One region of the Lysinibacillus pakistanensis genome, then DNA from elsewhere that is predicted to be linked to it. Evidence: a T-box and tRNA genes for the amino acid it is inferred to sense, from the RefSeq annotation. Region 1 holds a T-box; the other regions hold tRNA genes.
What was found. The T-box of region 1 lies ahead of serS (serine--tRNA ligase). A T-box ahead of a tRNA ligase gene usually reads a tRNA of that ligase, here a tRNA-Ser.
Positions count from the first base shown of each region.

Region 2: it has a tRNA-Ser gene. The T-box ahead of serS (serine--tRNA ligase) is inferred to sense a tRNA for this amino acid. The anticodon was not compared.
Region 3: it has a tRNA-Ser gene. The T-box ahead of serS (serine--tRNA ligase) is inferred to sense a tRNA for this amino acid. The anticodon was not compared.

Region 1 is NZ_CP126101.1:31,189-33,419, forward strand. Features, by position in the region: gene pdxS (pyridoxal 5'-phosphate synthase lyase subunit PdxS) at 1-168, shown strand, start outside; gene pdxT (pyridoxal 5'-phosphate synthase glutaminase subunit PdxT) at 170-733, shown strand; T-box leader at 783-999, shown strand; gene serS (serine--tRNA ligase) at 1,074-2,231, shown strand, end outside.
Region 2 is NZ_CP126101.1:4,070,131-4,072,361, forward strand. Features, by position in the region: tRNA gene QNH24_RS20310 (tRNA-Glu) at 86-157, opposite strand; tRNA gene QNH24_RS20315 (tRNA-Ser) at 160-250, opposite strand; tRNA gene QNH24_RS20320 (tRNA-Asn) at 261-337, opposite strand; tRNA gene QNH24_RS20325 (tRNA-Ile) at 342-418, opposite strand; tRNA gene QNH24_RS20330 (tRNA-Gly) at 420-493, opposite strand; tRNA gene QNH24_RS20335 (tRNA-Phe) at 499-574, opposite strand; tRNA gene QNH24_RS20340 (tRNA-Asp) at 634-709, opposite strand; tRNA gene QNH24_RS20345 (tRNA-Met) at 714-788, opposite strand; tRNA gene QNH24_RS20350 (tRNA-Ser) at 835-927, opposite strand; tRNA gene QNH24_RS20355 (tRNA-Ile) at 943-1,019, opposite strand; tRNA gene QNH24_RS20360 (tRNA-Met) at 1,027-1,100, opposite strand; tRNA gene QNH24_RS20365 (tRNA-Ala) at 1,127-1,202, opposite strand; tRNA gene QNH24_RS20370 (tRNA-Pro) at 1,220-1,296, opposite strand; tRNA gene QNH24_RS20375 (tRNA-Arg) at 1,307-1,383, opposite strand; tRNA gene QNH24_RS20380 (tRNA-Leu) at 1,392-1,480, opposite strand; tRNA gene QNH24_RS20385 (tRNA-Gly) at 1,486-1,560, opposite strand; tRNA gene QNH24_RS20390 (tRNA-Leu) at 1,597-1,681, opposite strand; tRNA gene QNH24_RS20395 (tRNA-Lys) at 1,704-1,779, opposite strand; tRNA gene QNH24_RS20400 (tRNA-Thr) at 1,784-1,859, opposite strand; tRNA gene QNH24_RS20405 (tRNA-Val) at 1,863-1,938, opposite strand; rRNA gene rrf (5S ribosomal RNA) at 1,949-2,064, opposite strand; rRNA gene QNH24_RS20415 (23S ribosomal RNA) at 2,227-2,231, opposite strand, start outside.
Region 3 is NZ_CP126101.1:279,572-281,802, forward strand. Features, by position in the region: tRNA gene QNH24_RS01315 (tRNA-Tyr) at 1-45, shown strand, start outside; tRNA gene QNH24_RS01320 (tRNA-Trp) at 50-123, shown strand; tRNA gene QNH24_RS01325 (tRNA-His) at 169-244, shown strand; tRNA gene QNH24_RS01330 (tRNA-Gln) at 254-328, shown strand; tRNA gene QNH24_RS01335 (tRNA-Lys) at 344-416, shown strand; tRNA gene QNH24_RS01340 (tRNA-Arg) at 571-647, shown strand; tRNA gene QNH24_RS01345 (tRNA-Pro) at 659-735, shown strand; tRNA gene QNH24_RS01350 (tRNA-Ala) at 750-825, shown strand; tRNA gene QNH24_RS01355 (tRNA-Ser) at 839-931, shown strand; tRNA gene QNH24_RS01360 (tRNA-Phe) at 936-1,011, shown strand; tRNA gene QNH24_RS01365 (tRNA-Gly) at 1,018-1,091, shown strand; tRNA gene QNH24_RS01370 (tRNA-Ile) at 1,098-1,171, shown strand; tRNA gene QNH24_RS01375 (tRNA-Asn) at 1,179-1,255, shown strand; tRNA gene QNH24_RS01380 (tRNA-Glu) at 1,257-1,328, shown strand; gene QNH24_RS01385 (nitroreductase family protein) at 1,744-2,231, opposite strand, start outside.

The sequences.
Region 1 (2,231 bases):
AAATCAGAAAACCCAGAGAAGTTTGCAAAAGCAATTGTAGAGGCTACGACACATTATAAGGATTATAAGCTTCTAGCAGAAATATCAAAAGAGCTAGGGGTTCCGATGAAAGGCATAGATATTGCACAGCTCAGTCAAAATGAGCGTATGCAAGAGCGAGGCTGGTAACATGAAACGAATTGGTGTATTAGCATTGCAAGGAGCGGTACGAGAGCATGTGCAAATGTTAGAATTTCTAGACTGTGAGGTAGTCTTGGTCAAACAGCACAATGACTTACAGCAACTAGATGGACTTGTGCTACCTGGTGGGGAGAGTACAACAATGCGAAAATTGCTAAATCGATACGAGCTGTTGGAGCCAATTCGTACACTTGCAAGAACTGGATTACCAATGTTTGGAACATGTGCAGGTTTAATTTTATTGGCAAATGAAGTAGTGGATGATGAGCCGCATTTAGCGATCATGAATGTAGCAGTAGCTAGAAATTCTTATGGACGACAGGTAGATAGCTTCGAAGTAGACCTCAATATACCTAAAATAGGAAAATCAATTCCTGCTGTTTTTATACGCGCACCTCATATTGTATCAGTTGGCGAAGGTGTTGAAATTCTAGCAGAGCATGAAGGGAAAATTGTTTTAGCGCAGGATGGGCATTTATTAGGCTGTTCATTTCATCCTGAATTAACAAAAGATACACGTATTCTTAAATATTTTTTATCGTCTATAGTATGACTTGCAAAATCTTGTTTCGTATAGTACAGTATGGATAAAATTCAAATAACTGAACACGATGATGGGAAGTAGTAGCAGGCACGTTTTTTTTAGAGAGTCGGCGGTTGGTGAAAGCTGATAAAAACACTTGTGAATCCGTCCTGGAGTTGCGCAGTCGAAGTTAATGAAGTAGGCTGTCGCCGGCTGAAATGCCGTTATGAAATAAGTGGACTAGGCATGGTGTCTAGTCAATTAGGGTGGCAACGCGGGTAGCTCTCGTCCCTTTTATGGGATGAGGGCTTTTTTGTGTTCTCCTGACTAATTATTTCCCATCATTTAGAATCTACTGGAGGTATGAACGATGTTAGATATTAAACGCGTGCGCGATAATTTCGCTGAAATTAAAGAAATACTATTAACACGTAATGAGGATTTAGGAAACTTAGATGATTTTGAAGAATTAGATGCCAAACGTCGTGAATTAATTGCCAAAACGGAAGAGCTTAAAGCAGAGCGTAATAAAGTATCTGAACAAATTTCTGTGATGAAACGTAATAAAGAAAATGCGGATGAAGTAATTTCTCGCATGCGTCAGGTTGGCGATGAAATTAAGGAGCTGGATGTCCAATTAAATGACGTAGAAGACCGTTTTAAAGATATGATGATGCGTTTACCAAACATCCCGCATGAATCTGTACCAGTGGGCACAACAGAGGATGACAACGTTGTGGAATATACTTGGGGTGAGGTACCAACATTTGATTTTGATATTAAAGCACACTGGGATATTGCAACAGATTTAAAAATTGTTGATTTTGAGCGTGGAGCAAAAGTGACAGGTAGCAGATTTTTATTCTATCGTGGTCTTGGAGCTCGCTTAGAACGTGCGCTAATGACATTCATGATGGATTTACATGCAGAAGAGCATGGTTATGAAGAAATGCTGCCACCTGTAATTGTTAATCGTGATAGCTTAACTGGTACTGGACAGCTTCCTAAGTTTGAAGAGGATGTATTTAAATTAGAGGAAACTGATTATTTCATGATTCCAACAGCAGAGGTACCTGTAACAAACTTCTATCGTGATGAAATTTTATCTGTTGAAGCATTGCCACAGGGCTTTGCTGCATATAGTGCATGTTTCCGTTCAGAGGCAGGCTCTGCGGGACGTGATACACGTGGTTTAATTCGCCAGCATCAATTTAACAAAGTAGAATTAGTGCGCTTTGTAAAACCGGAGGAATCATACGAACAGCTAGAGCTATTAACTGGTCATGCTGAAAAGGTACTACAATTACTTGGCTTACCTTACCGTAAACTAAAAATGTGTACGGCTGATTTAGGCTTTACGGCAGCAAAAAAATATGATTTAGAGGTTTGGATTCCAGCACAAAACATGTATCGTGAAATCTCTTCTTGCTCTAATTTCGAGGATTTCCAAGCACGTCGAGCAAATATTCGCTTCCGTCGTGAAGCAAATGCAAAACCAGAGTATGTACACACATTAAACGGCTCAGGT
Region 2 (2,231 bases), 1.2 Mb from region 1:
TCCACAAAAAATAGAATCTATAAGAATGTCTTTATAATACAAAAAAGCAATAGATGTAAATTAACATCTACTGCTTTTTCTCGTATGACCCGTACGGGATTCGAACCCGTGTTACCGCCGTGAAAGGGCGGTGTCTTAACCACTTGACCAACGGGCCAATGGCGGAGAAGGAGGGATTTGAACCCTCGCGCCGGTTACCCGACCTACACCCTTAGCAGGGGCGCCTCTTCAGCCTCTTGAGTACTTCCCCAAATAAAAAATGGCTCCGAAGGCAGGACTCGAACCTGCGACAACCTGATTAACAGTCAGGTGCTACTACCAACTGAGCTACTTCGGAATAATGGTGGGCCTAAATGGACTCGAACCATCGACCTCACGCTTATCAGGCGTGCGCTCTAACCAGCTGAGCTATAGGCCCTTGGAGCGGGTGATGGGAATCGAACCCACGACATCAGCTTGGAAGGCTGAGGTTTTACCATTAAACTACACCCGCATAAATGGTGGGTCAGGACGGAATCGAACCGCCGACACTTAGAGCTTCAATCTAATGCTCTACCAACTGAGCTACTGACCCTTTTTGTCCATGCTAAGCTTGCTCATTCTTTGCTTCTCATGTCTACTCTTGAAAAATAATGGCGGTCCCGACCGGGATCGAACCGGCGATCTCCTGCGTGACAGGCAGGCATGTTAACCGCTACACCACGGGACCTTTTTGGTTGCGGGGGCTGGATTTGAACCAACGACCTTCGGGTTATGAGCCCGACGAGCTACCACTGCTCCACCCCGCGATAATTATATTATTTTCGAGTTCTCAAGCACCATTTATTTAAAAACTGGAGGAGGTAGAGGGATTCGAACCCCCGCGCGGTGTTACCCGCCTGTCGGTTTTCAAGACCGATCCCTTCAGCCAGACTTGGGTATACCTCCGTAACAATATATAAATGGTGGACCTTGCAGGACTCGAACCTGCGACCGGACGGTTATGAGCCGTCTGCTCTAACCAACTGAGCTAAAGGTCCTTTAAGATGGCGGCAGAGGGGATCGAACCCCCGACCTTACGGGTATGAACCGTACGCTCTAGCCAGCTGAGCTACGCCGCCAGGATCTTTATACTGGTTATTTATTATGGTGGAGCCTAGCGGGATCGAACCGCTGACCTCCTGCGTGCAAGGCAGGCGCTCTCCCAGCTGAGCTAAGGCCCCATAATAATTTTAGAAAATGGTCGGGAAGACAGGATTCGAACCTGCGACCCCTTGGTCCCAAACCAAGTGCTCTACCAAGCTGAGCTACTTCCCGTTCGTTCTTTTGGCGCGCCCGACAGGAGTCGAACCCATAACCTTCTGATCCGTAGTCAGACGCTCTATCCAATTGAGCTACGGGCGCATTAAAAATGGTGCCGAGGACCGGAATCGAACCGGTACGGTAGTCACCTACCGCAGGATTTTAAGTCCTGTGCGTCTGCCAGTTCCGCCACCCCGGCACATTTGGAGCGGAAGACGAGGTTCGAACTCGCGACCCCCACCTTGGCAAGGTGGTGTTCTACCACTGAACTACTTCCGCATGTGCATAAGTTTTTATCTGGCAATTTTACTAAAATGGTGCGGGTGAAGGGAGTCGAACCCCCACGCCTTGCGGCGCTAGATCCTAAGTCTAGTGCGTCTGCCAATTCCGCCACACCCGCATATATTTGTTGGTAATCTTAATGGTGAGCCATGAAGGACTCGAACCTTCGACCCTCTGATTAAAAGTCAGATGCTCTACCAACTGAGCTAATGGCTCAAAATGGTGCCGGCTATAGGAATCGAACCCACGACCTACTGATTACAAGTCAGTTGCTCTACCTGCTGAGCTAAACCGGCATATGGTGGAGGATGACGGGCTCGAACCGCCGACCCTCTGCTTGTAAGGCAGATGCTCTCCCAGCTGAGCTAATCCTCCTGGGTATTATGCCTAGCGACGTCCTACTCTCACAGGGGGAAGCCCCCAACTACCATCGGCGCTAAAGAGCTTAACTTCCGTGTTCGGTATGGGAACGGGTGTGACCTCTTTGCCATCATCACTAGACTTGCACATGGATGTGCTGGCTTCTGCGTTGCAACATGGATGTTGCGTTCTTAGCATAAGTTCCTTTATTTAAGCTTCAAAATAAACTGAATTTTGAAGTTCTCATGAAAGTGGTTATTCTTTCAAAACTGGATAAACGGCGCATTGAATGCTTCAAACTTTTTGGT
Region 3 (2,231 bases), 250 kb from region 1:
TCCGCTCCTTAGGGTTCGGCGGTTCGAATCCGTCCCCCTCCACCATTTTAGGGGCATAGTTCAACGGTAGAATAGAGGTCTCCAAAACCTTTGGTGTGGGTTCGATTCCTACTGCCCCTGCCAGGTATTGAGGTACTCGTTCATATACAGCTGTTATCATATATAGTGGCGATTGTGGCGAAGTGGTTAACGCATCGGATTGTGGTTCCGACATTCGTGGGTTCGATTCCCATCAGTCGCCCCATTTTAAAATTGGGGTATAGCCAAGCGGTAAGGCAACGGATTTTGATTCCGTCATGCCTAGGTTCGAATCCTAGTACCCCAGCCATTCATTTTTTAGTTTGAGCCATTAGCTCAGTTGGTAGAGCATCTGACTTTTAATCAGAGGGTCGAAGGTTCGAGTCCTTCATGGCTCATCATTTTTATCTTCATTCTTTCAGTGGTTGTCCAAACACCTACTGAATGAAGATAAAGCCTCCGGCGGTCACGGATTTTCAAAGGAATGAATTGTGCATGCACAATTCAAAATCCGGACGCAATTACACCAAGGCGAAATTGATAGATACATATGCGCCCGTAGCTCAATTGGATAGAGCGTCTGACTACGGATCAGAAGGTTATGGGTTCGACTCCTGTCGGGCGCGCCATAGTATTTTTTCGGAATGTAGCTCAGCTTGGTAGAGCACTTGGTTTGGGACCAAGGGGTCGTAGGTTCGAATCCTGTCATTCCGACCATCTTTATTTTATTTGGGGCCTTAGCTCAGCTGGGAGAGCGCCTGCCTTGCACGCAGGAGGTCAGCGGTTCGATCCCGCTAGGCTCCACCATTTCAATATTTTTGGAGGTATACCCAAGTCTGGCTGAAGGGATCGGTCTTGAAAACCGACAGGCGGGTAACACCGCGCGGGGGTTCGAATCCCTCTACCTCCTCCATTTCGGGTCAGTAGCTCAGTTGGTAGAGCATTAGATTGAAGCTCTAAGTGTCGGCGGTTCGATTCCGTCCTGACCCACCATTATTTGCGGGTGTAGTTTAATGGTAAAACCTCAGCCTTCCAAGCTGATGTCGTGAGTTCGATTCTCATCACCCGCTCCAAAATGGGGGCCTATAGCTCAGCTGGTTAGAGCGCACGCCTGATAAGCGTGAGGTCGATGGTTCGAGTCCATTTAGGCCCATCATTATTCCGAAGTAGCTCAGTTGGTAGTAGCACCTGACTGTTAATCAGGTTGTCGCAGGTTCGAGTCCTGCCTTCGGAGCCACGGCCCGTTGGTCAAGTGGTTAAGACACCGCCCTTTCACGGCGGTAACACGGGTTCGAATCCCGTACGGGTCATCAAGCATGTAGCACAGTTGTGTGTTACATGCTTTTTTATATGTCAATTGATTACCTTATCAAACAAATTGCTATAGTACCTTTCTAAACGACCATTGCCAATTTTAAAGCAGCTGAGAGGAATAATCATAGTGCATCAAAAAAGTCCTCACTATGACTAAATGGAACAATGTAACAAATATACGGATTTGTAGATAGCTTATAGTCAGAGTAAATTAGTTTTGTAATTCATGGGGGTAGTATAACTAAGTACAACACAGAATGTTAATTAAGCCTTAAAACAGAAGATGAAATTTTACATATAATAAACGACCAGAACCCATTTTGAATGAGTAACTGGTCAATTTAAGATCATTGATTAAAAAAACATATTTCTTTGCCTATCTAATTTACTTAGTCGGTTGCTATTAGAACACTAAATTATTTGATTTCGATACATTACCTTATTTACATTATGCCTTACGGTCTTATGACCTGCTTTAGTACCTTTACCAATAGCTATAAGCATAACATCTAAATACCTTTCAGATATATTTAAGATATCTTTTAACTTTTTAGAATCATATCCTGACATTGTGATTGTCTCAAAACCAGCTTCATTTGCTAACAAAATTAATGACATTGAAGCAAGACTTACATCTCTAGTTAACTCTAGCTTTAGATCTTCCTTAGATTTATTTTCATAATAATTTATTGCAGCATTCGCTAGATAATCTCTTAGTGATTCATCAAAATAACCAGCTTGAAAGCCTTCTTCATGTATCTTAATAATATTTTCTTTATCGAATGCCTGATAATCTCCCAACATAACAATTAATGTTGAAGCCTCTATCACTTGTTGCTGATTAAAAGCTATAGGTAGTAATAAATTTCTTAAGTCTGGCTCATCAATAATTAAGTAAC